Regions from separate parts of the Kocuria sp. ZOR0020 genome, predicted to be linked through region 3. Evidence: riboswitches for the same ligand, from Rfam matches in the RefSeq annotation. Region 3 holds a riboswitch; each other region holds the start of a gene.
The links. Region 3 has a riboswitch for S-adenosylmethionine ahead of metE (5-methyltetrahydropteroyltriglutamate--homocysteine S-methyltransferase). Riboswitches for the same ligand answer to the same signal wherever they lie in the genome.

Region 1 (9,976 bases), on a different contig from region 3:
CCGTCAGAGCCAGGGCCGCAATCATTGGACATGCCCATCTGACACCTCTGCCTGACATGGATCTCCCCCTACAGTTTTGGCCGGGTCCGGTCATGGACGACGACGCCGCGGCAATCTGAGCGTGCGGTGCTCCGCTGATCCAAAGGCCTTGAGGAAGGGCCCAGGTGGAACATGGCGCTGCTGATGCCGCTCAATCGCCAGCTCGTAATAGTCAACCAGCTTACGAGTTGAAGCGTCCCAGGAGTGCTTGACGGCCTCTGCGCGTGCCGCAGCACCCATGCGCGCGCGTAGCTCGGGATCCTCGATCAGTTGGGCCAGGCGTGCGGTCAGATCCTGAGGGTTGCCCGGCTCCACCAGGAAACCGGTCTGGCCGTCGTCGATCACAAAGGGGATGCCGCCGGCGCGGGCACCCACCACGGGAACCCCGGAGGCGAAGGCCTCCAGGGCCACCAGGCCCAGGGTTTCCGATTGGGACGGGAAGGCAAAGACATCGGCTGTGGCGTAGGCGGCGGCCAGTTCAGTTCCGGACATGTACCCGGTGAACACGGTGTTGGTCCCGGCGAACTGCTTCTCCAGGTGGTCCTTGTGGGGGCCTGATCCCACGATCGCCAGGCGTGCGTGCGGCAGCCTGCGCATGGGTTCGATCAGCTGGTCAAGATTCTTCTCCTTGGACACCCGGCCCACGTACACGATCAACGGATCCTCCGGGTGCCCGTCCGTCAACCGGGACCGCAGGCTGCGGTCGGCGCGGGAGGGGTGGTAACCCACTGTGTCCACGGCTTTGGGCCACAGATCGACGTCGCGCACGCCCACCGAGCGGGCACGGTCCACCATGGGCCCTGAGGTGCACAGGTTGACCTCGGACTGGTTGTGCAGCCACCGCAACCAGGTTTCGGAGGAGGGGCGCAGCAGGTGCAGCCCCAGGGCATCTGCGTAATGAGGGACGTCGGTGTGGAAGGAGGACAGCAGCGGGAGGTCACGTCGGCGCGCGGAGAGCACGCCGTAAGCGGCCAGCCAGATGGGGTTCACGGCGTGGACGATCTCCGGCCGGAACTGGGCCATGGTGGTGGCAATCCGACTGGTGGGCAGCCCCAACTTGATCTCCGGATACCAGGGCTTGAAGGAGACCGAATGCACCGGAACCACCGTGTGGCCTGCATAAGTGGCTGGTGGGTTTCCGGGCGCGAACACCACCACCTCGTGACCCAGGGATTCCAGGTTCTCCAGGGTGCGCAGGATGCGGGTGACCACACCGTCGATCTTGGGGAGGAACACCTCCGTGTAGAGCGCGATCCTCACGTCAGCGGCTTCAGTTCCCGGCTGCGGTGCTGGAAGCGGAGCCGGCCTCTGCGCCGTCGTGGTCGGCCCCGGTCAACGACGCCGGGATGCCCGCGTGGGTGCGCCGGTTCCACAGGGAGGTGGCCGGGATCTTGGCCAGATCCGCGCGGTGTGCGTAGCGCCGGGCGGTCTCCTCCACTTCCAACAACAGGCCCTCGGACAGGGTGGTGGGCTCCAGGCCCAGGTCCAGGAAGGTGTCATTGGTGACGTGGAGATCGTTCTCCGCGGATTCCTGACGTGGGTTGGGCACCATCTCCACAGTGGCCCCGGAGATACGGCCCACGAGTTCGGCAAGGTCGCGGACCCGGTGCGTTTCCGTCATCTGGTTCAAGATCATCACACGATCACCCACGGCAGGCGGGTTGTTCAACGCGATCTCCACGCAGCGGACCATGTCCTGCACGTGGATGAAAGCACGGGTCTGGCCGCCGGTTCCGTGCACGGTCAGGGGGTACCCCACGGCAGCTTGCATGAGGAACCGGTTGAGCACGGTGCCGTAGTCGCCGTCGTAGTCGAAGCGGTTGATCAGTCGCTCGTCCCTGAGGGTCTCTGCGGTGTTGGTGCCCCAAATGATGCCCTGGTGGAGGTCCGTGATCCGCACGCGGTCGTTCTTGGCGTAGAAGGCGAACAGCAGCTGATCCAAGGACTTTGTCATGTGGTAGATCGACCCCGGGTTGGTGGGGTACAGAATCTGGGTCTCAATGTTCTGCTGACCCTCGTGGGGGATCTCCACATCCAGGTAGCCCTCCGGGATCTTCATCCCGGCCGTGCCGTATCCGTAGACGCCCATGGTGCCCAGGTGGACCACGTGGACGTCCCGGTCTGCTTCCACGATCGCTGCCAGCAGGTTGTGTGTGGCGTTGACGTTGTTGTCCACCGTGTAGCGCTTGGTCCGCGCGTTCTTCATGGAATACGGTGCCGCGCGCTGTTCGGCAAAGTGGACCACGGCGTCGGGGCCTTGGTCTTGGAGAAATGCCAACAGGTCGTCGCAGTCCTGGGCCACATCCAGATCTACGTGGGTGATGGTGCGTCCGGACAGTTCCTGCCACGCGTTGAGTCGTTCATCCAGCGGGCGGATCGGAGTCAGGGACTGCGCACCGAGTTCGTCGTCGATCCGGCGGCGGGACAGGTTGTCCACGATCGTGATTTCGTGGCCCTGGTTGGACAGGTGCAGGGCCGCAGGCCAGCCGCAGAATCCGTCGCCACCCAGGATTGCGATCTTCACTTGGTCTCCGTTTCAGCCGGCCGGTCACCCGCAGGTGCGAGTGGAGGTCACGCAGCAGCGTAGGCAGGTGGTGCCAGGCTTCTGCTGTGCCAATTCTGGCAGACAGCTGACTGTTGGCGGCGGTTTCAGGCGGAGGCGGCCACGCGGTGGCGGGCGCGCCGCAGCAGCTCGGGGATCTCACGAACTTGCCGTGATTCCCCAGGACCCACGTAGACGGTGGGCAGTTGCTCAACTTCCGTGGGGCTCAGCTCGTGGGTTGCCGGTTCCCAACCGCGCGGGAACTCATGGTGGTTGAAGGCACCACATTTTTGGCAGAAGTACTTCACGGTCCCGCCGGGCACGGATTCAGCGGCGCTGGAGCGCAATGCGCTGATCATGTCCCGGAATTTCTTGATACCGGTGCTGCGTGCAGGGGCGGAGGTGGCGGTTGCCGTGGGCACGATCGCCATGAACTTGAGGTAATAGTCCGTGGTGCACTGTTGGCACTCAGGTGCCCGCAGGTCACTGCTGCTCGAGTTCGGCGAGCCAAGCCGAGCCGTGCGCTGTGAGGAGGTTGGCATCTTCTCAACTCCATGGGGGTGGGTGTTGCGTGTGGGCGTTCGTGGGTGACCGGTCCGGATGGGCGGTGGTGAAGGCACCCATTCAGGTGCCGGGCACAGGGGTGTGTCGACGCCGTTGTGGAACGCAACCCACCTCAAGACTAGGCCACCGCAATGGCCTCCGTACAGGGCTGTTGCAAGGTGAATTACCCCACATGTGGACATGACAACTACTTTTGAGTAACGAGACGGTGACAAGCTCATATGCCGTTGGTTGTGTCTGGCGGTCTGACGGAATGGCACCCCTGGTGCGGGTTGGCGTCCGGGCTATTTCCAGCACGTCACATGGGGGTTGCGTGGGGTCTCGGGTGACCGTGTTTGACAGACTTCTCAGGTCACCGCCCGGAGTGCATCCGATCAGAGGGGAACAGGACATGGCCGGATCCGTGGATCCACGGCTTGCCGGCCGAGACCTGGCGGTGGATGCCGCCCGTGTGGCGGCTCTGGCCTTTGTGGTGTGTGCCCACATTTTGCTGGTCACCTTGGTGACTGATCCCGCAACGGGTGGGGTCTCCAACGTCATGGTGCCTACGCTCTACCCCTGGTTCTGGTGGGTGACGTGTTTGGTGCAGATCATGCCGCTGTTTTTTGTGGTGGGAGGTTATGCATCCGCGGTGTCCTGGAATCGGGCCCGCAGCACCCACCACGGACGCGATTCCACGTCACCTGCAGGCTGGGTCCGAGCCCGATTGCTGAAGCTTGCCCAACCGGCGGCCGCCCTGTGGGTGTTTCTGGCCCTTGCCTACGGTGCGGCGCGCGTTGTGGGCGCGCCGTCGGACTACGTCAACGCAGCACTTCCCGGCATCGGCATGCACCTGTGGTTCCTGGGTGCCTATGGGCTGTGCATGGCTGCAGTTCCTCTGACGACGGCGGCCCACCGGCGTCGTCCGTACCTGAGCCTGGGGGTGTTGTTGGCGGCGGTGGTCATGGTGGAACTGATTCGGGTCGGTACCGGTCAGCCCTGGTGGGGTCTGTTGGGGCTGGGCCCTGTCTGGGTGGCCATTCACCAACTGGGGTATTTGCGTGCTGACGGAACTTTTGGGCGGTGTCCACCCTGGCTCCTGGTGGTCATGGCTGCGGCCGGATACCTGGGACTTGCGGTGTTGACGTCCATGCCTGCGTGGTCCCGGGACATGCTGACCAATCTCAACCCACCCACCATGGCCCTGTTCCTGCTGGGGCTCAGCCAAGCGTGCCTGCTGCAGTTGCTCACCCCGCTCTTGGATCGGCTGATGCGTCACAAGCCCATTCAGACCGTGGCGTGGGTGATCGGGTCCCGGCCGGTCACCCTCTACCTGTGGCACCTGCCGGTGATCGTGTGTGTCATGGCCGTGTGGTGGCTTGTGGGTGGGCCGGAACCTGCCGTGGACAGCGCTGCGTGGTGGTTGTGGCGTGTGCCGTTGGCCGCGATCTGTTGGGTGGCCGTTCTGGCGGTGGTGCCTCTGGCGGGTTCGGTGGAGGCCAGATCCTCGGTTGACTCCCGTTCTCCGGTGACTTGGCTGCCAGTTCTGATCGCGCTGGTGCTGGTGGTGGTGCCCGCCGTTCTGGAAATTCGTTTCCTGTTCACACCGTGGTTGGTTCTGGGTGGTGCCGTGGCTCATGTGGTGGCAGTGGGACTGTTACGTCGTGTTCGCCCGCCTGCCCGCCGTCATGGTTCTCCGTGTTGACCAGGGGACCTTGTGGTGGGTTAAACTGATCGAGCTTCACGAGATGCGTTCGCCAAGCTCCGACTTGAGCGCACACCAACCCCATGTTCACGGGTGGTTCGGATGACGAAGTGGCCTGCTACGCCCGCAGCGCACGAACATTCCCGTGGGTAACTGTGCAGGTCAAGAACACTGCACCACGGAGTTCCTACGCATGACTCTCTCCCCATCGGCTGACATCAACGGTTCGTCGTCCTTGGCCACCCGCCAGATTCACGCTGGCCGTGCAGGGGCGGCTGATGCCCCCACCCAGGCCACTCTGCCCGTCCCGATCTATCAGTCATCGGCCTTCGAGTTCCCCGACCACGCATCTGCGGCGGCAATGTTTGCCCAGACCCAACCGGGCTTCACCTATTCCAGGACTGGTAACCCCACGGTGGCGGTGCTGGAAACTCGGGTGGCCGATCTGGAGGGCGGTCTGGCTGGTTTGGCGTTGGGCTCCGGGCAGTCCGCCGTGGCCGCAGCACTTCTGGCCCTGGTCAGCACCGGCCCGGGCAAACACCTGGTGGTTTCGGAAAAAATCTACGGTGGTACCGTTGATCTGCTGGGGGACACCTTGGCTGATCTGGGAGTCACCGTCACCTACGTGGATCCCGCGGACTCAGCGCAGTGGGCCCAGGCCCTCACACCGCAGACCCGTGGGTTCTTCCTGGAGTCCATTGGCAACCCGCTGTCCACACTGGCGGACCTGGATGCGATTGCCCAGATCGCCCATGACAACGGCATCCCGGTGGTGGTGGACAACACCCTGGCCACGCCGGTGCTCTACCGCCCGTTCGAGCACGGCGCAGACATTGTGGTGCACTCGGCCACCAAGTTCCTGGGTGGCCACGGAACAGCACTGGCTGGAGTGATCGTGGACTCGGGACGCTTCGACTGGGAGCGGGAACCCGAGCGGTGGCCACAATTCACCCAGGCCCGTGAACGTTTCGGTCATGTGAGCCTGGTGGACAAGTGCCGCGGCGGATCACCGTTCCTTCACCTGTGCCGCGCCAAGTTCGTTCATGACCTGGGGCTCACACTCTCTCCGTTCAACGCCTCCCAGATCATTCAGGGCCTGGAAACCTTGGATCTCAGGGTCCGTCGGCACACGGATTCGGCAACGCAGATCGCGCGGTTCCTGGCCTGTCACCCCGCCGTCCGCACTGTTCACCACCCTGCCGTGGAGGGCTCGGCCAATCAGGAGATCGCTCAGCGGGACTACCCGCAGGGCACCGGTTCCGTGTTCGCCTTTGAACTGAACTGCGCCCGGGACTGTGTCCCGGCATTCGTGGATTCGCTGCGCCTGTTCAAACTGGTGGCCAACATCGGGGACGTGCGCTCGCTGATTGCGCATCCGGCGGCCATGACCCACTGCCGGCTGAACGAGGAACAGCGCCTGGCCGGTGGCATCACCTGGGAAACCCTGCGACTGTCCGTGGGTCTGGAGTCCGTGCATGACTTGATTGCGGATCTGCAGTCCTCCCTGGATGAACTGTTGCGCACCGGTGATGCCGCCCGGATCCGGCAAGCCCAGGGTGCACAGGAGGTCTCCGCATGAGTGGCTTCACCACACTGGCCGTGCACGCCGGCCAGGAGCCGGACCGCCTGACCGGAGCGGTTATCCCTCCGATCTACCAGACCTCCACCTTTGTGCAGGACGGCATCAACGTCCTGCGTGACGGCCATGAGTACTCCCGGGGTTCCAACCCCACACGCAACGGATTCGAACAGCAGTTGTGCGCACTGGAGAAGGGGGCCAGCGGTTTTGCCTTCGCCTCCGGGATTGCAGCAGAGGACGCCTTGTTGCGGGCCGTGTTGCGCCCCGGGGATCACGTGGTCCTGGGTGCCGATGGTTACGGCGGGACCAACCGCCTGGTCAGCAGGGTCCTGGCGCCGTGGCAGGTGCAGCACACCGCGGTTGACGTCACTGATCTTGATGCCGTGCGTGGTGCCGTCACGGCCCGAACTCGTCTGGTGTGGGTGGAAACCCCCACCAATCCGCTGCTCGGTATCGCGGATCTGGCGGGCCTGGCTGAACTGGCCCACGAATACGGCGCATTGCTGGTGGTGGACAACACCTTTGCATCGCCGTACCTGCAGCGTCCCCTGGAGTTCGGCGCGGACGCCGCGGTGCATTCCACCACCAAGTACGTGGGCGGCCATTCGGACGTGTTGGGTGGCGCGGTGGTGGTGGCGGATCGGGAGTGGCATGTTGAGGCGGTCAACGGTTTCTCCCCGGGTTCCACCCTTGCGGAGTTGGCGGCCTTTCAACAGTTCGCGGCCGGTGCCGTTGCCGGACCGCAGGACACGTATCTGGCAGCGCGCGGGCTCAAAACTCTGGCATTGCGCATGGAGCGTCACCAGCACAATGCCGGTCAGATCGCTCAGTGGTTGACTCAGCGGCCGGAAGTTTCTCAGGTCTTCTATCCGGGTCTGCCTGATCATCCTGGTCATGAGCTGGCCGCCCGGCAGATGGACGGCTTTGGCGGGATGATCTCCTTCCGACTGCGCGCGGGGGAGGCTGCGGCCCGGCGGTTCGCGGAATCCACCCAGATGTACAAGCTCTCCGTGTCCCTCGGTGGGGTCGAGTCCCTGATTTGCTGGCCGTCCCAGATGACCCACGGGTGTGTGGCAGGTACGGAGAACGCTGTCCCCACTGACCTGGTGCGGCTTTCCGTCGGGATCGAGGACGTGGAAGATCACCTGGAGGATCTGGAGCTGGCCTTCACATCCTGACCTCAGCGGTACTTGGCTCTAGGCTGGGAGGGGAAAGAGCCGGGTGCCTCACCCGGCACCCTCTCAAGTTTCAGGAGTTGCTCATCATGAGCACTGACGACACCACACCCAGCGCCCCGCAGTTCAACTCGAACGACGACGCCGCGCCCCACCCCGCCGACTCACATCCCGCCCAGGCGGGGCAGACCGCCGGCGGGGAGCGCCACGGTTCGCACAGCACATCTGCTGCGAATCAGGCGGAGGCCCCGCAGGCCCCACAGTCCGCCCAATCCGCACAGTCCGCCCAGACCCCAGGTGCTCAGCATCCCCAGGACGGTGGCCCGGGCCAGGCCCAGTACGGTGGCGCGGATCAGGCTCAGTACGGCGGCCCGGATCAACCGCACAGCGGTGCACAGGGCCAAGCGCAGTACGGTGCTGCCAGTCAGCCGCAGTACGGTACACAGAACCAGAACCCGTACGGGGCCCAGGGCCAGGATCAGCACGGCGCCCAGGGCCAAGGCACGTACGGAGTCCCGGGGCAGCCGCAGCACGGGGCTCCAAGCCAAGGCCAGTACGCAGCCCCTGGACAGTCGCAGCACGGAGCCCCTGGTCAAGCCCAGTACGGCGCACCTGCCTACGGTTCCGGCAACGGCCAGGGCCACCAGACTGGATCACAGGGCCAGCAGCAGGGGTACCAGCAGACCCAGCAGCAGGGTTACCAGTCCGGCCCGTATCAGTTCAGTGGCATGCAGCCCCAGGACGCGCGGCTGTGGGCCACCTTGACCCATCTGGCGGCACCGGCGCTCTACCTGCTCTCGGCAGGGTTCGCCGGGTTCGTGGCCCCGTTGATCCTCTGGCTGGTGTTCAAGGAGAAGGACCCGCTGGTTCGTCAGGCGGGTGCTGGCTCCTTCAACTTCAACTTTGCTCTCATGCTCATCAGCATCGCTGCCTGGGTCCTGGGCATTGTGACCTTGGGGTTGCTGCTGCCGTTGACCGGTCTGGTGCTCACCATTGTGTTCATTGTTCAGGTGGTGTTCGGCATCTTGGGTGCCATGGCGGCCAACAAGGGAGAGGCCTACAAGTATCCCTTTGAGGTCGGCATCCTGAAGTGACATGAGGTGGCCCTGCCCGGCTCTGTTTCGTGCCACCATGTCAACCATGGAGAGCACCAGCACCGCCGGGCAGGGCTCTTTTGTGCCCCAGAACTCAGCAGAACCGCAGTCGCAGGCCCTGGCTGCGTCGTCGCCGGTGGCCGCATGCCACCGTGTGTTCACCACCGTGTTGGGGGAGATGGTGGTGGCAGTCGGCGACTTTGACGGCCATCCGGCCCTGACCGGAGTCTGGTTCAAGGACCAAAAGCATTTCCCTGACGCTGAGACCCTGGGCCACGACGACGACGGCGCCAACTCACTTTTGCAACAAGCCCAGGAACAGATCCTGGAATGGTTGGCCGGTGACCGGCAGGAGTTCGATCTGCCCCTGGCTCTCGGTTCCAAGCCGCAGGGTCTGCGCCCCAGGGTATGGCAGGCATTGCTTCAGATCCCTCATGGCACCACCACCACCTATGGTGAGCTGGCTGCCCAAATGGGTGGAAAAGGCATGGCCCAGGCGGTCGGTCAGGCTGTTGGGCGTAATCCATGGAGCATTGTGGTGCCGTGCCACCGGGTTGTCAGCTCCACCGGCGCCCTGACCGGGTACGCCGGTGGGCTCGAGCGCAAGCGTTGGTTGCTGACCGCAGAGGGCTCCCTCCCGCAGGAGCCCGAGTTGTTCTGAGAACTGCACGGCGTTTCTACCCACCAGATCGTTCTCGACCGCCGCGCTGCCGGCCCATGAACCTGGTGGCGATGCTCCTCAGCGGAAAATCCGCAGTGAAAATCAGGCGGGATCTGAGATCGCTTCCGCTGCCTCATCACCCAGTAGTTCGTGGGCCAGGATTGCGTAGATGTACTCGTCACGCCATTCACCGAGCTGCCAGTGCGATTCCTTCAACACAGCCTCCCGGCGCATGCCCAGGGTCTCGCACACCTTGGCCGAACTGACGTTCAAGGCATCCAGGCGGGCAAACACCCGGTGGGCACCCAAGCGTTCGAACACGGCTCGGATGGCACCGGTGGCGGCTTCTTTGGCGAATCCCTGACCGGTGTGGGCGGGGTTGACCACCCAACCCATCTCGATCTGCTTGGATTCGGCATCCACCAAGGTCAACACAATTTCCCCGTACAGCTCACCGTTGCCGTCCTTGGGCGAGAAGGCGTAGCGCACGGAGTCGCCGTCACCCACAAAGGCACGTGGCCCGCGGTGCTCGGCAATCACTCGGTAGGAGTGCTCCCAGGTGCGCGGACCACGCCAGGCGTGCTGGGCGTAGTCCTCGCGGGACTGATAGGAGTGCATTTCTTCCAGGTCGGCTTCCG
Region 2 (9,976 bases), on a different contig from region 3:
TACTGCACGTTCTCCGAGAGCCCCAGGTGCAGGAACGCCCGCGATGCTCCGGCCGGCTGCCACTGCTGTTCCAGGACCTGTTTGAACTGGGCGCCCGTGAGATCGATGGTGTTCATGTTGTTGGCAAACGGCAACACGTTGTTGATCTCGGCCTCGGTGACCACGCCGTCGCGGTCGCCGTCGATGCTCTCGGCCGGGTTGTCCGCATAGTAGAACTCATTGCGGATGCCACCCGGGTTGATCAGGCCGATGTCCACTCCGTGGGAGTCGGCCAGCTCGTTGCGGAAGGCCTGGCCGATCAGATTGCCCAGGGCGGATTCGTTCTGGCGGTCATCGCGCACCACGGCTCCGGAGGAATTGGCGCCGAAAGCGGTGGTGATGTCCGCGGAGATCTCACCGGCGGGGGTGGAACCGATCTCATTGGCCACCGCCACGGCGGAGTCAACAATGGTGTTGACCTGGGCCACCCGTGGGTAGGCGGCCACCAGCTCGTCCTCGCTGCGTCCGGCCACAATCTGGGAGGTGGGTGTCAGGGTGCTGGTCAGGTCGATCGAGTCGGTGGTGGAATCGTAGGTGAAGGACACCTTGCCCACGTTCGCCCCGTAGGAACCGGTCTGCATGTACGCACGGTCGGGGGTGCCGTCGCCGTCGACGTCCTGGGTCAGGTTGTACTCCGCGTGGGAGTCCCCGCCAAAGATCACATCCACGTTGGGGGAGGTCTCCGTCCAGAACCGGTCGGTGGCGGCCTGGGCCTCCGTGGCGGAGCCGTCGTGATAGGCGGCCACAATCACATCAGCGGTGCCGTCCGCCTCCAGCTGATCGGCCACGGCGTTGACCTCTGCCACGGGGTCGGTGAACACCAGACCGGCGACGGCGGAGGGCGCCACCTTCTCCGGCGTGGCCTGCGTGACGGCCCCGATCACGGCAATGGTCACTCCGTCGCGCTCGAACAGGTCGTAAGCGCCGCTGCCGTCATGGCCCTCGCCTTCCATGAGCAAGGGGCCGTTGGCATCGCCCACGCGCACGTTGGCTGCCAGGTACGGGAAATCCGCGCGGTCCGTCACACGGCCGGTGAGGTCATCGCGGCCCTGGTCGAACTCGTGGTTGCCCACGGCAGAGACATCCAGGTCCAGGGCATTGAGCATGTCCAGGGTGGGGTTGTCCTGCTGGGAGGCGGAGGTGTACTCGGAGGCGCCGATGTTGTCGCCACCGGAGATCAACAAGGAGCTCTCCGTGCGCTCGGACTCAATGGCACCGGCGAACTGGACCGGTCGGGAGTCCAAGCGACCGTGGTAGTCGTTGAAGTACAGCAGGTCAATGGCGTTGGACGGTGTCTCATCTGCGTAGGCCGGGACCACAAAAGAGGTGGTGGTCAGGATTCCGGCCGCCAGGGCAGCGATGAACGACGGTGTGGTGCGACGGGACATGGGAGAGGTCCTTCGGTCAGTGGTGAGCTACGTGGTCACCGGTCACACATGCCCCGGTGTGGAGGCAGCGGGCAAGTTACCGGTTAGTTGGCCACATCACATCATGACCGAGTGAACCCCAGGTGACCAGAGGTTTTCCGGATACCCCTCAAGAACTTGGGAATGGAAAAGTGCCGCGAACCCAACGTTCGCGGCACTTTTCCGTTCCCAATTCACACGACGACGACGACGGCACCGGTGATGCCGGTCGGCCAGCTCATGCGTTTGCTCAGGCCAGGACCTGTCGCTTGGAGGAGATCACCCCGGTGTTGAAGCCGGCCAGGTGCAGGCCGCCGTGGAAGCGGGCATGTTCGATCTTCACGCACCGGTCCATGACCACGTTGAGCCCGGCGTCCTCGGCAATGGCAGCGGCTTCCTCGTTCCAGGAACCCAGCTGCAGCCAGAGGGTCTTGGCTCCGATCTCCACGGCTTCACGGGCGACTTCCGGGAGGTCGTCGTGCTTGCGGAACACATCCACCACATCCGGGACCTCCGGCAGATCCGCCAGTGAGGCGTAAACCGGTTGTCCCAGGACGTCCACTCCCTTGGCGGCCAGGATCGGGTTGACGAAGTAGACCCTGTAGGGGGAGGAGGACAGGAGGTAGGTGGAGACAAAGTAGGAGGCGCGGGCGGGCTTGTCTGACATGCCCACGATCGCCACGGACTGTGATCCGTGCAGGATGTTCAACCGTTCGGGGGCAGATGGCCCCACCCAAGTGCGTTCGCTGCTCATCACTTGCCTCCGTTCTGGGCAGGGGTGGTGGACGATGCGGTGCCGTCCCCGGTGAGCCCGGTGGCGGCTGTCAAGGCCTGGTCCAGATCCCACAAGATGTCCTCGGGATCTTCAAGGCCCACGGAAATGCGGATCAAGTCCTCACCCACGCCACCGGAGGCCAGCTGCTCCGCGGTCAACTGCTGGTGGGTGGTGGAGGCCGGGTGCAGCACCAGGGTCCGGGCATCCCCGATGTTGGCCAGGTGGGAGGCCAGTTGCAGGCTGCCGATGAACCGCGAACCCACCTCGCGTGCGCTCAAGGCGTCCGTGGCTGCCACACCGAAGGCGAAGACCGAGCCCACACCCTGCGGCAGGTACTTGGCGGCGCGCTCGTGATGCGGGTGGTCCGGCAGACCGGCGTAGTTCACGTAGGAGATGCGGGGATCCGTGTTGAGCCATTCGACCACCGAGCGGGCGTTGGCCACGTGGGCGTCCATGCGCTGCGGCAGGGTCTCCACGCCCTGCAGCAGGTTCCACGCGGACTGCGGGGCCAGGGCCGGTCCGATGTCACGCAGCTGCTCGGAACGCAGTTTGGTCAGGAACCCGTATTCGCCAAAGTTCCCCCACCAGCTCACACCGTTGTAGGAGGGGACGGGCTCGGTCATGGGCGGGAAGTTCCCGTTGCCCCAGTTGAACCGCCCGGATTCCACCACCACACCACCCAGGGTGGTGCCGTGCCCGCCCAGGAACTTGGTGGCGGAGTGGATCACGATGTCCGCGCCGTGCTCCAGCGGCCGGGACAGGTACGGGGTGTTCAGCGTGGCATCCACCACCAGCGGGATCCCGGCCTCATGGGCCACCGCCGCCAGGCCTTCCAGATCGGCGATCTCACCGGAGGGGTTGGCCACCAACTCGGTGTAAATCGCCTTGGTGGTCGGTGTGATGGCCGCGCGGTAGTCGGCCGGATCAGTACCGCGCACAAAGGTGGTTTCCACCCCAAAGCGCCGCAGGGTCACATCCAGCTGGGTGACCGTTCCACCGTAGAGCTGGGAGGAGGCCACCACATGGTCCCCGTACCCGCACAGCGCGGCGAACGTGATGAACTCGGCCGCCATGCCGGAGGAGGTGGCGACGGCGCCGATGCCGCCCTCCAGGGATGCAATCCGTTCCTCGAACGCCGCCACGGTGGGGTTGCCGATCCGGGAGTAGATGTTGCCGTACTTCTACAGAGCAAACAGGTTGGCGGCGTCGTCGGCGTCCTTGAACACGAATGAACTGGTCTGGTAGATCGGGACCGCCCGGGCGCCGTGTTCGGCATCCGGGGTTCCACCGGCGTGCAGGGCGCGTGTGCGAAACCCGAACTGGTGCTCAGCCATGCATTCCTCCTGTGGGATGGGTTGGTTGATTCTCTGATGTTCAGGATCGCCGAGCAGACATGACGTCCGCAATGGCATCCAGGGCTTCTTCGTTCTGCAGTGAGGAGCGATCACCCAGGGGCTGGTTGTGGTAGAGCTGGGCCAACAAGCGCCGGGTGATCTTGCCGGAGCGGGTCTTGGGCAGATCGGGGACCGCAATGACCTCGCGCGGTTTGGCGATCGGTCCGATTTCCCGGGTCACGTGGGCGCACAGCTCATCGTGCAGTTGGGTCGCGGACACCTCGGCACCGGCGGGCGTCAACACCACACAGGCCAGGACGGCGTGCCCGGTCAACGGATCCTCAACGGGGGTGGTTCCGGCCTCCACCACCAACGGGTGGGTGACCAGCGCCGATTCGATCTCGATGGTGGACAGCCGGTGCCCGGAGACGTTGATGACGTCATCCACGCGTCCCAGGATGTAGAGATCGTCGTCGTCATCCAGTCGGGCGCCGTCGCCTGCCAGGAACCATCCGCGCTCGCCGTACTGCTGCCAGTAGGAGCTCAGGTAGCGCTGCGGATCTCCCCACACGGTGCGGGCCATGGACGGGCCGATCTTGTCCACCACGGCCAACCCCTGGTGGCCCGTTTCCACCGGCTCACCGGATTCATCCAGCACCCGCACGGGGACCCCCGGAATGGCACGTGTGGCACACCCCGGCTTGGGGGAGGTGCCCGGGGTACCCGCCGCAAAGGTGCCCGGCGGGGCGAATTGCGGATAGTGCGGGCGCGGGGAGGCCACGCAGGACCCCGTCTCCGACTGCCACCAGGTGTCCACGAACGGCACCTGGTCTCGCCCGATCTGGGACCTCAGCCACCGCCACGCCTCCGGGTTGATGGACTCACCCACGGAGCCCAGCAGCCGGACGGAGGAGAAGTTGTAGATCTGCGGGATCCCGTGCGGGAAAGCCCCCATCAGGGAGCGGATCAGCGTGGGAGCCGTGTAGTAGTTGGTCACCCCGTAGCGCTCGATCACCTCAAAATGACGGCCCGGATGCGGGGTGTTGGGGGTGCCCTCGTAAATCACCTCGGAGACCCCGTTGACCAGCGGCCCGTAGATCTCGTAGGTGTGCGCGGTGACCCAGGCCAGGTCAGCCGTGCACCAGTGGACGGTGGAATCCACCTTGGCTGGGTCGTTGACCGTGGAGAGTTCATCGGGGCGCAGGGCGCCGTCGTCGTCGAGCGTGTCCGGGAGGAGGTCGAAGAGCAGGGCGTGCGTGTAGGCGGTCTGCACCAGGTATCCGCCCATGGTGTGCACCAGGCCATTGGGGCGGCCGGTGGTTCCGGAGGTGTAAATGATGAACAGCGGGGTTTCGGCGTCAAAGAATTCCGGGGTGTGGACGGTGGGGGCGTCCTTGATGAGGTCGTGCCACCACACGTCCCGCCCGGGGGTCCAGGGGACCTCGAGTTCGTCGTTGGAGCGGGCGCCGCGGGTCCCCGCTGCCAGTTGCTTGTTGCCGGGCCGGCAGGTTCGCCGAACAACGACGACGTGCTCGATCTGGTTGTCCCCGCTGTATGCCTCATCGGCGTTGACCTTGACGGGGACCACCTTGCCTCGGCGGTTCTGGCCGTCGGTGGTGACCAGGACCTTGGCGCCGGTGTCCTCCACGCGGAACTTCAAGGCTTCCGCGGAGAACCCGCCGAAGACCAGTGAGTGGATGGCGCCGATGCGCGCGCAGGCCAACGTCATGATCACGGTCTCCGGGATCACGGGCAGGTAGATTACCACGCGGTCGCCCTTGACCACACCCAAATCGGTCAAGGCGTGAGAGGCGCGGGCCACCTCCCGTTGCAGGTCAGCGTAGGTGTAGACCAACCTGTCGCCGGGCTCGCCCTCAAAGTACAGGGCCACGTGGTCCCCGCGGCCGGCCTCCACATGACGATCCACGCAGTTGTGGGCCACGTTGAGCTTGCCGCCTTCAAACCAGGCGATTTCAGGGACCGAGTAGGTGGGGTTGCCGTCCTGGTCCTCACCGATCACCTGTGGTTTCTCGAAGCGGTGGGTGGTGTGCCACGGTTCTGCCCAGTCCAGGCGGGATGCCTGGGCGGCCCAGAAGTCAATCCGGGCATCATCAGAGATCAACGCCGGATTGGGCGTGGGGTTCGCCGGATCGGAGAACGACTGTTCGCTCTGGTTGGTGGCGGCGGGCAAGCTCGAAGACATCAGCAATCACACTCCATCGGTCCTGGCATTAGCACCGAGTGCAGGCACCGCGGGTTGTGACGGTGCTGGCTGCAGGGTTGCTGCGGCGTCGACGAGCCAGGTCTCTTGAGCCGCTCTGGATGGGAACCACAGTCATTGAACTCTGAGTCCGGGGACCGGAGCAAATCAGTTCAGCGCCGAGTTCGCGCGGCACCTGCGTCGTCGTTATGCTGTTGAACCAGAACGATCATGAGTTCCGGCGCGTAGCCCTGGCTGGCCGGACGGCAACCCTCTCCCGTAGCGGGGTGCCCCAGGTGAGGATCGGGCCGCACGCAATACCGCGTGTGGCAAGTACGGCGTACCCAAGCGCTGGACCCGCAGGATGGTCACCGCAGGTGGCGCACGGGGCGTGGGTCTGAGCAGACTCCTAGGAGACCTCGCCTGAGCAAGCGGATTTCCCTCAACGCATTCGACATGACCTGTGTGGGCCACCAGAGCTTTGGCCTGTGGCGTCACCCGCGCTCGCGGGCCACCGAGTACAACACGATCGAGTACTGGACGGACCTGGCCAAGACCCTGGAGCGCGGCAAGTTCGATGCCCTGTTCCTGGCGGACGTGGTGGGGATCTATGACGTCTACAAGAACTCCGCGGCACCATCCATTGCCGACGGCGCACAGGTTCCGGTCAACGATCCCTTCATGCAGATCTCCGCCATGGCGGCAGTGACCAAGAGCTTGGGCTTCGGCGTGACCAGCGCTGTGACGTACGAGCAGCCCTACACGCTGGCCCGTAAGTACGCCACGCTGGACCACCTGACCCGCGGGCGTGTGGGCTTCAACGTGGTGACCTCCTACCTGGCATCGGCCGCCGAGAACCAGGGGCTGCCGCACCAGATCGAACACGATCTACGTTACGAGATCGCCGATGAGTTCCTGGACGTCTGCTACAAGCTCTGGGAAGGATCCTGGGAGGACGGTGCTGTGGTCAAGGACCTGGAGCGCGGTCTGTACGCAGATCCCAACCTGGTCCACCCCATCCAGCATTACGGCAAGCACTTCACCGTGCCCGGAGCCGCCCTGACCGAGCCCAGCCCGCAGCGCACTCCACTGATTTTCCAGGCCGGCGCTTCCTCCCGCGGCCAGGCCTTTGCCGGCAAGCACGCGGAGGCCGCCTTCATCACCGCCCTGCGCCCGGATCTGACCCGATACATGACGGATCGTTTCCGGGACAAGGTGGAGGACGCCGGCCGTGACCGGGACGACCTGAAGATTTACGCCATGCTCTCCGTCGTCGTGGATGAGACCGACGCCGAGGCCGAGGCCAAGTACCGCGACTATCTGCAGTACGTGAACCTGGAGTCCTCCCAGGCGATCATCGGCGGCTGGTCCGGGGTGGACCTGTCCCAGTTCGACGAGGACGAGGTGCTCAAGTACGTCCAGACCGAGTCCATCCAGTCCTTCCTGGCGCCCTTCACCATGCAGGACAAGTCCCGCGAGTGGACCCGGCGGGACATCGCCGCTCACTGCGCGATCGGCGGCATGGGTTCGGTGCTGGTGGGCTCCCCGGAGACCGTGGCGGATCAGCTGGAGACCTGGATCGACGACGGCGGCCTGGACGGCATCAACCTGGCGTACCACGTCTCCCCGGGCTCGTTCGAGGACTTCGTGGACTACGTGGTGCCTGAGCTGCAGAAGCGTGGGCGCTACCGGACCGAGTACGAGGGCTCCACCTTGCGGGAGAACCTCTACGGTGCCGGTCAGTCCAAGGTGCTGGACACCCACCCGGCGGCCAAGTACCGCGGCGCGTTCGTGGATGCACCCACCACGGCCAACACCCCGGCACGGGACCTGGCCCAGGCCTGACTCTTTCCCCTCCCGCTCCGCCGCGTAGGAGTCACCCACTTCTCCGCCGAGTAGGCCGTTTGATCGCTGCTGACTACGTCAGGGGCGATCAAACGGCCTACTCGGCGGGTGGGGATGAGGGGCTCAATCCTCCAGCATGTGGTTCGGCAGGCGGTTGCCCGGGGCGCGGCCGCGGATCTCCAACATGTCCCGGGCCAGCTGCCACAGGCGCTTGTCCTCATCCGTGACAGGTTCCCAGGCGGGGATGGGGATGGAGGTGCCTTCGTCGTCGCGAGCCACCATGACGGTGATGCAATTGGTGGTCACCGCCAGCTCCTGCCCCTTGGGATCCCCGGAGCGGACCTCCACCCAGATGTGCATGCCCTTGTTGCCGGTGTAAACCAGGCGGGCGTCCACCTCCACCATGTCCCCGATGTGCAGCGGCTGCAGGAACCGGATGCCGCCGGAGAACACCGCCACGGTGTCCTTGCCGCAGTAGCGTGTGGCGCACAGGTAGGCGGCCTCGTCCATCCATTCCATGACGATTCCACCGTGGACCTTCCCGCCCCAGTTCACGTCCGTGGGTGAGGCCAGGAACCGTAAGATCACACGCTCGGCCTCACCTTCGACGGCAGGGGATTGGGCAGCCAACAGGTCAGTGATCTCATCCCGGATGGGGATGCGATCCAGTGCGTACTGTTGTGCCAGTTCTTGCTCCAGGGTCTGCGGGGTGAAGGTGGGCACGGGAGTGGCCTTGCCGTCGTCGTCAACGGCCACAAAAATCACCAGGCAGCGGGCGCGTTCCTCGAACTTGCCGGATTTGGGATCACCTGAACGGACCACGGTGCTGACGTGCATGGATGAGCGGCCGGTGTGCAGAACTGTGCCGGTGACCTCCACCATCTCGCCAACCTGAACCGGGTAGCGGAAGTGGATGTTTCCCACGTAGGCCGTCACGCAGTAGGCGCCCGCCCAGGCGGTGGCTGCGGCAAAGGCGGCCTTGTCCACCCACTCCAGAACCCGGCCGGCGTCAACCGTGCCGGAATGTCCAAGGTCGGTGGGAGCAGCCAGGAAACGCAAGGTTTCGGTGTAGCGGCGGGGCACGGTGGAAGACGGCGTCTTTGCGGAATCCATGGGATTCAAGCTACCGGATGGTTGCTCAGTGGGCTGCTGAAGGGTGGTCGCGGTCAGGGGCGAACCGTGGGGAGTCTCGGGCGGGGACAGTGGTGGCGGATGGGAGGTTCAGGAACGCCAAAGGCCCGGTGACCTGCGATTTCTCGCTGACCACCGGGCCTTTGCCTAATGCGGAAGGTGTAGGATTCGAACCTACGGTACGGGGTTACCGCACACCGGTTTTCAAGACCGGCTCCTTCGGCCGCTCGGACAACCTTCCATGTACGTCAGTCGGCTCTCACCGCTTCGTACGAGGGAACACGTTAGCACAGTCCGCCGACGCTCTTGCAATACGGTTTTGCGTGAAGTTCGGTGACCCTGCTCACCGACGACGACGCACCCAACCCCCAGGAGAGACCCATGCGTGCAGTTGTGGACACCACCCCGGGTGGACCCGAGGTATTGACGGTCACGGAGCAGCCGGTCCCCACCATGCGACCTGATGGCATCCGGATCCAGGTGACGGCTGCCGGTATCAACCGGGCTGACGTGTTGCAGAGAACTGGTAATTACAAGATTCCTGAGGGTGCCTCCAAGATCTTCGGCCTGGAGGTCTCCGGCATCGTCACGGACGTCGGCCCAGACGTTGACCCGGAGAGCAACGTGAAGGTCGGGGATCCGGTGTGTGCCCTACTGGATTCAGGCGGATACGCGCAGGAGGTGGTGGCCCCAGCCACCAACGTTGTGCCCGTCCCCGAGGGGACGGATCTTGAAGAGGCGGCCGGCCTGCCGGAGGTTCTGGCCACCGTGTGGTCCAACATCTTCATGGAGGCCCAGGCAAAACCTGAGCAAACTGTCCTGGTTCACGGCGGTTCCGGTGGCATCGGCACTGCGGCCATCCAGATGTGCCGCGGATTCGGCATGACGGTCTTGTCCACGGTCAGCGGCCAGGCCAAAGCGGAGTACGTCCAGAGCTTGGGTGCTGTGCCCATCCGCTACGACCTCCAGGACTTCACCCACGCTGTGCAGGAACTCACCGACGATCGCGGTGCTGATGTCATCCTGGACGTGGTGGGCGCCAAATACCTGGAGTCGAACCTCAAGGCCCTGGCCAAGGACGGGCGTCTGGTGGTGATCGGACTGCAAGGCGGCCGCCGCGCGGAGATTGATCTGGCCAGTGTCATGGGACGCCGTCTGCACTTGATGGGGACCACCTTGCGCGCACGCCCGCAGGATCAGAAGGCGCAGATCATGGCCCAGGTGCACCAGCACGTATGGCCTCTGG
Region 3 (9,052 bases):
GGCGGCGGCATCGAACCGGATGCCAGGTTCACGCTGGCCAATGAACGCACATTTCTGGCGTGGATCCGCACAGCCCTGGCTTTCCTGGCCGGCGGTGTGGCCTTGGAGGCATTCGCCGGTGACGTGTTCCCCATGGTCGTGCGCACCGGGCTGGCGACCACCCTGCTGCTGGTCAGCATGGTGATCGCCGCCGGGGCCACCGTACGGTGGATCCGGATCGAACGGGCCATGCGCCGGTCCCTCCCGCTGCCGCTGCCCTGGCTCGCACCCGTTCTGGCGTCCGGCGCGGCGATGGCCACCGGAGTCATGCTGGGCGTTCTGATCTTCCGATGAGAGCCCGCATGCACGAGCCGGTGGATCCCGGGCTGCAGCCCGAGCGCACCACGTTGGCCTGGTCCCGGACGCTCATGGCCTACGTGATCGTGGCGGCGTTCTTTCTCCGCTGGGCCGGCGAGCACGGCGTCGTCGTCGTGGTGCTGTTCGGCGCGGCGATCGCCGTGGCCCTGGCCATCGGCGCCACGCAACGCACCCGCCACACGGCGTACTCCCGGGCGATCGGCCGGAATTCGGCAGAACCAAATGCAGGACCCGCCGTGGCCCTGTCAGCATCCGTGGTGCTCCTGGGCGCGGCGGGCCTGGTGGTCATCAGCCTGTGAGCCGCAGCGGGTTCACGACGACGAACCCCAATGCACCTCTCAGCGCGTCACATCCATCTGATTGCGGGACAGATCAGCATGGGCGGGATCCACACGGTGGGACTTGGTGATCACCTTGTGCCCGATCCAGAAGGCCAGGAACAGCGGCAGCCCGACGTAGGAGGAGAGCAAGGACATGGGCGTGACGGTGCCGTTGATGAAGGCCTCGTAGCTCTGGCCCACGATCACCAGCAGGCACATGGCCAAGGCGATGATCGGCCCGACCGGGAAGAACTTGGCGCGGAACGGCAGTTCGGAGATGGAACGCCCCTGAGCCTTGAACGCCTTGCGGAAGTTGTAGTGGGTCCAGGCAATACCGGCCCACACAATGAATCCGGCCAGAGCCGAGGCATTGATCAGCCAGGTGTAGGCGGCACCCTCACCGATGAACGTGGTCAGGAAGGCCAACAGGCCAAAGGATGAGGTGGCGATCAACGCGTAGATCGGCACACCACGCTTGTTGAGCTTGCGCAGGAACTTGGGGGCCTTGCCCTCCATGGCCAGGGACCAGATCATGCGGGTGGACGCGTAGAGCCCGGAGTTGCCGGCGGAGAGGATGGCGGTCAGGATCACGGCGTTCATCACGGAGGCGGCAAAAGCCACACCGGCGTTCTGCAGCACCAGGGTGAACGGGGACATGGCCACTTCCGTCTCCCCGGAGGCCAACAGGTTGGGGTGGGTGTAGGGCAGCAGGAAGCCGATCACGGTGATGGCACCCACGTAGAACAGCAGGATGCGGAAGAACACGGTGCGGATGGCCTTGGGCACGGTGGTTTCCGGGTCCTTGGCCTCACCTGCGGCAACACCCACCAGCTCAGTGCCCTGGAAGGAGAATCCGGCCACCATGAAGATCGCCAGGATGGTGATGGGACCGCCCACGAAGGGAGCATCCCCGGTGGTCCAGTTGGCGAATCCGGGGCTTTCCCCGCCCAGGATGCCAAAGATCATCAGCACGCCCAGGACCAGGAACACGATCACGGCCGTCACCTTGATGGCCGCCAACCAGAACTCGCCCTCACCGTAGGCGCGGGTGGACAGGGCGTTGAGGCTGAACACGATGATCAGGAATCCCGCAGACCAGATCCACGCCGGGACGTCCGGGAACCAGTAGCGCATCACCAGGGCTGCAGCCACCAGCTCCGCGGCCAGGGTGATGGCCCAGTTGAACCAGTAGTTCCAGCCGATCGCAAACCCGAACGACGGCGACACGTAGCGTCCCGCGTGATCTCCGAAGGAACCTGCGGTGGGCCGCCAGGCGGACATCTCGCCCAAGGACATCATCAGCAGGTACACCATCAGTCCGATGGCGATGTAGGCCACCAGCGCGCCACCCGGGCCCGCCGTGTTGATGGAGTTGCCGGAGGCAACGAACAACCCGGTGCCGATGGCGCCACCCATGGCGATCATGGTCATGTGGCGGGTGTGCAGACTGCGCCGCAGTCCCTCACCCTCAGGTTGGGTCTCCAGTTCTGGAGAGGAGTTCACGGACATGGCGCGCCTATCGGTCAGGGAAGTGCGTGGATTTCAGCCGAAGCGTACTCCGTTTGACAGGCAAATGACCGCCTCGGTTGCCCCGAAACGGTCATTTGCCTGTCAAACGTTGGCGGACTTGTCAGTCGATGAGGTCGCGCACCTCAATGGTGTGCTCACGGTCCGGCCCGACGCCGATTGCGGAGATCCGGGTGCCGGACATGGCTTCCAGTTCGCGCACATAGGTCTGGGCGTTGGCCGGAAGGTCCTCGATGGAACGGGCACCCGAGATGTCCTCGGTCCACCCCGCAAAGTTCTCAAAGATCGGCTTGGCGTGATGGAACTCGGTCTGGGTCATGGGCATTTCGTCATGGCGCACACCGTCCACCTCATAGGCCACGCACACCGGGATGGACTCAATGCCGGTCAGAACATCCAGCTTGGTCAGGAAGTAGTCCGTGAAGCCGTTGATCCGTGAGGCGTGGCGGGCCATGACGGCGTCGTACCACCCGGTGCGCCGCGGACGGCCGGTGTTCACGCCGAACTCGCCACCCACGGTGCGCAGGCGCTCACCCCAGTCGTCGAACAACTCGGTGGGGAACGGACCGGCACCCACGCGGGTGGTGTAGGCCTTGATGATGCCGATGGAGCGGGTCATCCGGGTGGGGCCGATGCCAGCCCCCACACAAGCCCCGCCGGTGGACGGGTTGGAGGAGGTCACAAAGGGGTAGGTGCCGTGGTCCACGTCCAGGAACGTGGCCTGACCGCCTTCCAGCAGAACGGTCTTGCCTGCATCCAGGCCGTCGTTGAGCAGCCGGGTGGAGTCCACGATCATGGGGGCCAGGCGATCCGCGTAGCCCATGAAGTAGTCCACCACTTCCTGGGTGTCGATCGCGCGGCGGTTGTAGAGCTTGACCAGGAGCTCGTTCTTCTGCCGCAGGGCGCCCTCGATCTTCTGGGTCAGGATGGATTCATCCAGCACGTCCTGCACCCGGATGCCCAGGCGGCCCACCTTGTCCATGTAGGCCGGGCCGATGCCCCGCCCGGTGGTGCCAATGGCCCGCTTGCCCAGGAACCGTTCGGTGACCTGGTCCATGGTCTGGTGGTACGGGGCCACCAGGTGTGCGTTGGCGGAGATGCGCAGCTTGGAGGTGTCCGCCCCGCGGGCTTCAAGGCCGTCGATCTCCTCGAACAACGCCTGCGGGTTGACCACCACGCCGTTGCCGATCACAGGGGTGGCCTGCTCGGAGAGGATACCGGCGGGAAGGAGCTTGAGCTCGAACTTCGCACTGCCAACAACCACCGTGTGACCTGCGTTGTTGCCACCATTGGGTTTGACCACAAAATCAACACGGCCACCCAAGATGTCTGTGGCCTTGCCCTTGCCTTCATCGCCCCACTGGGCTCCGACGATCGAGATCGCTGGCATATCTGATGCGCTCCTGAGTTCGGCGCGGATGGCACCGGTCTGCGGTCGTGTACTGCCCGAGTCTAGCGCGCCGACTGCCACACCCGGGAGGTGAGTTCTGGGACAGCATTCCGAACCACCCAGCCCACGGCCCACCGTGACAGTGCGCGTCACAAGAGGAAATACCTCACGGCAGAGTCCTTGCGGAAACCTTGGCGATCGGCTTATACTGATTTGGCTATCTATCCAGAGCGGCTGAGAGACCTGGCTCGTCGACGCCGCAGCAACCATCCTGTTTTCAGGAACGGTGCTCCCGCCAGGACCGATGGAGCTGAACCGTGTTCCGTGGTCCCCGGACCGTCGTCCTTAGCCGTTGAAGGCGCGACAGGCGGGCCGTAGGTCCCGTGCACCCTCTGTCGGGGTTCACTAGAAGGAGACCCGCGCGGTGCCACACCCCCACCACATCCCACGGCCAGTAGGTCAACCGTCAGCAGCGGCGGCGCAGTCCACCCCCGCACTGTCCTACGAATTGTTTCCGCCCCGGAGTGAAGCCAGCAGGGAATCACTGTTGGCCACATTGGCGCAGTTGGAACCCACAGCCCCCGATTACGTGTCCGTGACCGCGGGCACGGACGGGCAACGACGACGCCGGGCACTGTCCCTGCTCAATCACCTGGTCCACGCCACACCCTTCAAGCCCCTGGCACACGTGTTGAGCACAGGATCCACGGAGGCGCAGCTGACCGAGCTGCTGCATGAACTGCTGGACGTGGGTGTTCGCGGCATCCTGGCTCTGCGGGGCGACCGCCCCGCGCAGACCCCAGAGCCTGCCGAGGACGAACTTCCCTACGCCCGGCACCTGGTGGATCTGGTCCGCCAGGTGGAGGCGGACCGGGCGGCGGTGTTGTGCGCCGGACGTGTCTCCGTGGGTGTTGCCGCCTACCCGATCAAACATCCCGAATCGGTGAGCGTTCACCAGGACCTGGAGGTCCTGCTGTCCAAGCAACGGGCCGGTGCGGACTTTGCGATCACGCAGGTGTACCGGCAACCGGATGACTACGCCCTCTTTCTCCACGGGGCACGCCGCGCCGGCGTTGAGCTTCCCGTGGTGCCGGGCATCCTCCCCGTGACCAATCTGCGCCGCTATCTGAAGGTGTGCCAACTGGCCGGCCTGGAGCCCGACCCCGCTCTGGCCCATGCCCTGGAAACAGCGGATTCGGATGCTCAGCGGCACCGGATCGGCGTGGACAACGCGGTGCTCACCGCCCGCGCAGCCTTGGATGCCGGCGCCCCTGGTCTGCACCTCTACACGTTCAACGAACACCAGGCAGCTCTGGATGTTCTGGAGCGCTTGGATCTCCCCCGGCCGGTGCCACCACCGGCTGACGACATGACTGCCCCGTTGCCCGTGCCGAACGGCAGGTTTCAGCAACAGCACACCTCAATTCGAACCCAATCCATCCACCTCACCACCCATCAGGAGACCACCGTGAACACTCAGCACAGCGCTCAGGAGAACAATTCCGCCGCCTTCCCGTCCGCCACTGTCCTGGGATACCCCCGCCTGGGCCCCAATCGTGAACTCAAGCGCGCGCTGGAGTCCTACTGGGCGCAAAAGCTCTCAGACCAGGCCCTGGAAGGTGCAGCCCGGGGTGTGGTCGCCAGCGCTGTGGCGCGCATCCAGGAGTTGGGCGTGGACGAACCCTCTGCGGTTCCCGCCAGTTTTGCCCTCTACGATCACGTCCTGGACACGTTGGTGGCCGTGGGGGCCGTCCCTGAGCGCTTTTCCGACCTCCGCTCAGACGCGGGGCCTGCCAAGGGCTCAGTGACTCGCCGCGGTTCCTTCATCCTTGCCCGCGGCGACGACGCACGGCAGCCCCTGGAGATGACCAAGTGGTTTGACACCAACTACCACTACCTGGTCCCGGAGATCGGTCCGCAGACCACGTTCAGCGCAGCTCCTCACGAGCTGGTGTCCGCAGTGCAACTCGCGGCCGAGCAGGGCACCACCGTGCGCCCCAGCATCGTGGGCCCTGTGACCTTCCTTGCCTTGGCCAAGGACGACGGCATCAGCGCCACCCCGTGCAGGCCTTTGGATCGACTGGAGGACCTTCTGCCCGTCTACGCCCAGATCTTGGTCCAGCTCAAGAACGCGGGGGCGCAGTGGGTCCAGATCGAGGAACCGGCCGTCGTCGCAGATTTTGCGCACCTGACCCAACAAGACCTGCAGGTGGCCATCACTCGGGCCACCACCTACCTGGCGGGGTTGACCGAGCGCCCCAAGATTCTGGTGACCACCCCGTACGGGGATGCGGGCCCGCTGCTCTCACCGATTGCGCATTCCGGGGTTGAGGCCGTTCACGTGGACCTGGTGCGTGGGGAGCTCAAGGACCAGCAACTCGATCTGTTCACGCAACCGGGTTCCCCCGTGCTGGTGGCCGGAGTGGTCAACGGACGCAATGTGTGGCGCACGGACCTGGAAGCAACCCTCACACAATTGGAAGCCCTGCGCCAGGCCGGTGCCCGAGTGTCCGTGGCAACCTCCACCTCCCTGATCCACGTGCCACACACCCTGGACGGTGAAGACCATCTGGATCCCACGCTGCGGTCTTGGTTGGCATTCGCGGATGAGAAGACCCATGAGGTGGCAACGCTTGCACGCGGACTGGCCCAGGGCCGTGAAGCCATCACCCAGGAATTGCAGACCTCAGCACGGGCTCTGGCCACACGCCAAGAAGCTCCTGGTGTGCATGATGCAGCAGTGCGTGAGCGGCTGCGCGCCCAGAAACCCGCAGACACCGTGCGGGCCGATGCCCAGATCCGGCGGGAAGCTCAGGCTCGGACGCTGTTCGGTGAAGGGGGCCTGCCGCTGCTGCCCACCACCACCATCGGGTCTTTTCCGCAAACGGCTGCGGTTCGCAAGGCTCGGGAGGCGTTCCGGGCGGGCACCATCAACCGCGAGCGCTATCACCAGTTCTTGCAGGATGAGATCGCCCAGGTGATCTCACTGCAGGAAGAGTTGGGCCTGGACGTGCTGGTGCACGGGGAAGCCGAGCGCAATGACATGGTTCAGTACTTTGCGGAGAACTTTGACGGCTTTGCGGTCACCCGCAACGGGTGGGTGCAGTCCTACGGGTCACGTGCCACCCGTCCGTCGATCCTCTGGGGGGACGTCTCCCGCACCGGCCCCGGCGTGCGGGGGGAGGCCTTCACCGTGCCGTGGATTTCCTATGCGCAGTCTCTGACCGACCGCCCCGTCAAGGGCATGCTCACCGGTCCGGTCACCATCCTGGCCTGGTCCTTTGTCCGGGAGGACCAGCCTTTGGCCCAAACCGCGGATCAAGTGGCACTGGCCCTTCGGGATGAGGTGTTGGATCTGGAAGCCGCCGGGATCGGGATCATCCAGGTGGATGAACCGGCACTGCGGGAACTGCTTCCACTGCGTGGTGCTGATCGGCCGGGCTACCTGGATTGGGCTGTGAACGCTTTCCGGCGGGCCACCTCTGCGGTGAGGGAGGGGACTCAGATCCACACGCACCTGTGCTACTCGGAGTTTGGGGAGGTGATCCAGGGCGTGAACGCGTTGAACGCTGACGTCACCAGCATTGAGGCTGCACGGTCCCGCATGGAGGTTCTGGCCGATGTTCGATCCGTGGGTTTCTCCCGCGGGCTCGGCCCGGGAGTGTGGGACATCCACTCACCCAGGGTGCCGTCCACGAACGAGATCGAAACCCTGCTGACCAGCGCCCTGGACCATGTGGACGCCGATCACCTGTGGGTCAACCCGGACTGCGGGCTGAAAACCCGCAACTACGCACAGACCAAGCAGTCCTTGGCCAACCTGGTGGAGGCCACCGGCCGCGTCCGGGAACGGATTGCGGCGGAGGCCGGCCACCAGGAGCACCTCAGCGCTGGAGTTCCTGGGCTGCCTCAGGGTCAGAGTCGTTGAGGAACTTCTGGATGCGTTCGGCCTCGTCCAACTCACCGATGGCGGCGGCCGCCTGACCCAGCGCTGAGAGAGCACGGAGGAAGCCACGGTTCGGTTCGTGGGAGAACGGAACCGGGCCGTGGCCCTTCCATCCGTGGCCACGCAGGGCATCCAGCCCACGGTGGTAACCCACCCGGGCGTAGGCGTAACCCTCCAGGGTCCGCCCGTCAGCCAGAGCTTCTTCCGCCAGGACTGCCCACGGCAGCTGCTCCTTGGGGAAGGAACGCGCCAGGTCCTCGGCCTCGTCACCAGCCTCGATTCGGCCGGCCATTTCCTGGTTCCCCTCCAACAGGGTGGGGCCGGGTTCTCCCAGCAGGTTCTTGCCGATCTGGCTCATGTTCTTCCCTTTCCGCAGGTGGTGATTTCCTCCCAGCCTAGCGGCGTCGTCGTCCCCGGAGGTGGTGAGACCAAGATCACCAATGGGGGCAAAAATTGGGGCCTACGGACCCATCGACGCGCACCGAGCGCACCTAATACGCTGACCCACGCACATCGCTGCGAGGCAAGGAGTTCCGTGCGTATTCTCAGCCGTTCGTCGGCGCAGGCCCCCACCGACGACGACGATTCCCTGGTCCGCCCCTGGCACCAGGGTGCAATGACCCCTCCCCGCATGCTGCTGGCGTTGAAAGCCGCCACGGCCTGCACCATTGCGTGGATTGTTGCTCCGCACATGCCCGGCGTTGTGGCGCAGTACCCGTTCTATGCGCCGCTGGGTGCGCTCTCCGTCATGTATCCCACGTTGTTGGGTTCTCTGCGCACGGGCATGCAGACCATTCTGGGTCTGGCCCTGGGCATGGCCCTGGCGCTGATTGTTCTGCTGACGGATTTGAACACCGTCATCACGTTGTTCATCGTGATTGTTCTGGGCACCATCCTGGCGGGCGTACGCAAACTGGGGGTGGGTGCGGATTACATCCCCATGACCGCACTGTTCGTGTTGGTGATCGGCGGCCCGAACGCTGATTCCTACTCGGTGGGATACCTGGTGCAGATGACCACGGGGGCTGTGATCGGGTTGATCGTGCACCTGCTGATTGCCCCTCCCGTGGACATCCGTTCCGCTTCCCTGGAGTTGGGCCGCGCAGAGAAACTGCTGGCACGGTATCTGCGTGACGTGGCTGGTGAGGTCCGAGTTCCCGGTTCCACCTCTCGCAGGGACTGGGTTGAGGTCAACCAACAGTTGGCACAGATGACCTCCGAGGTTCGCGGTGTGGTGCAGGAGTCCGCCACCGCCATGAAGGGCAACCCACGCATGCTGCTGCCCAACTACAAGAACCAGGAGCCTGGCCTGGCCCGCCTGATCCAGGTGGAGTACGTGGCGTTCTACATGCGTAACCTCACGGACGTTCTGCGCCGGCTGTTTGCCACGGACGGGTCCCACATGGTGGTTCCCGCAGAGGTGTCCAAGGAGTTGGAACGGGCCCTGCGCGCAGTGGCGGAGGTGCTGCGCGTGGCATGGCGCGTGGACGGTGAATCCTTGCAAGCGCTCAC

Region 1: linked by a shared signal. The riboswitch ahead of L979_RS02810 (O-acetylhomoserine aminocarboxypropyltransferase/cysteine synthase family protein) and the one ahead of metE (5-methyltetrahydropteroyltriglutamate--homocysteine S-methyltransferase) in region 3 are both predicted to bind S-adenosylmethionine.
Region 2: linked by a shared signal. The riboswitch ahead of L979_RS03955 (AMP-binding protein) and the one ahead of metE (5-methyltetrahydropteroyltriglutamate--homocysteine S-methyltransferase) in region 3 are both predicted to bind S-adenosylmethionine.

The regions. Positions count from the first base shown of each region.
Region 1 covers NZ_JROX01000043.1:2,628-12,603, reverse strand. The annotation lists gene L979_RS15775 (hypothetical protein) at 1-25, opposite strand, end outside; gene L979_RS02830 (glycosyltransferase family 1 protein) at 91-1,299, opposite strand; gene L979_RS02825 (NAD-dependent epimerase/dehydratase family protein) at 1,310-2,563, opposite strand; gene L979_RS02820 (hypothetical protein) at 2,689-3,123, opposite strand; gene L979_RS02815 (acyltransferase) at 3,537-4,829, shown strand; SAM riboswitch class IV at 4,864-4,973, shown strand; gene L979_RS02810 (O-acetylhomoserine aminocarboxypropyltransferase/cysteine synthase family protein) at 5,023-6,408, shown strand; gene L979_RS02805 (cystathionine gamma-synthase) at 6,405-7,586, shown strand; gene L979_RS14295 (DUF4870 domain-containing protein) at 7,673-8,677, shown strand; gene L979_RS02795 (methylated-DNA--[protein]-cysteine S-methyltransferase) at 8,724-9,338, shown strand; gene L979_RS02790 (GNAT family N-acetyltransferase) at 9,441-9,976, opposite strand, start outside.
Region 2 covers NZ_JROX01000054.1:26,975-36,950, forward strand. The annotation lists gene L979_RS03940 (5'-nucleotidase C-terminal domain-containing protein) at 1-1,427, opposite strand, end outside; gene L979_RS03945 (CoA-binding protein) at 1,696-2,199, opposite strand; partial or broken gene L979_RS03950 (O-acetylhomoserine aminocarboxypropyltransferase/cysteine synthase family protein) at 2,199-3,554, opposite strand; gene L979_RS03955 (AMP-binding protein) at 3,595-5,757, opposite strand; SAM riboswitch class I at 5,768-5,883, opposite strand; SAM riboswitch class IV at 5,982-6,096, shown strand; gene L979_RS03960 (LLM class flavin-dependent oxidoreductase) at 6,178-7,599, shown strand; gene L979_RS03965 (acyl-CoA thioesterase) at 7,723-8,712, opposite strand; tRNA gene L979_RS03970 (tRNA-Ser) at 8,884-8,971, opposite strand; gene L979_RS03975 (NAD(P)H-quinone oxidoreductase) at 9,112-9,976, shown strand, end outside.
Region 3 covers NZ_JROX01000160.1:385-9,436, reverse strand. The annotation lists gene L979_RS09960 (YidH family protein) at 1-333, shown strand, start outside; gene L979_RS09955 (DUF202 domain-containing protein) at 342-656, shown strand; gene L979_RS09950 (amino acid permease) at 696-2,186, opposite strand; gene L979_RS09945 (adenylosuccinate synthase) at 2,308-3,594, opposite strand; SAM riboswitch class I at 3,813-3,905, shown strand; gene metE (5-methyltetrahydropteroyltriglutamate--homocysteine S-methyltransferase) at 4,019-7,522, shown strand; gene L979_RS09935 (DUF3151 domain-containing protein) at 7,479-7,898, opposite strand; gene L979_RS14690 (aromatic acid exporter family protein) at 8,076-9,052, shown strand, end outside.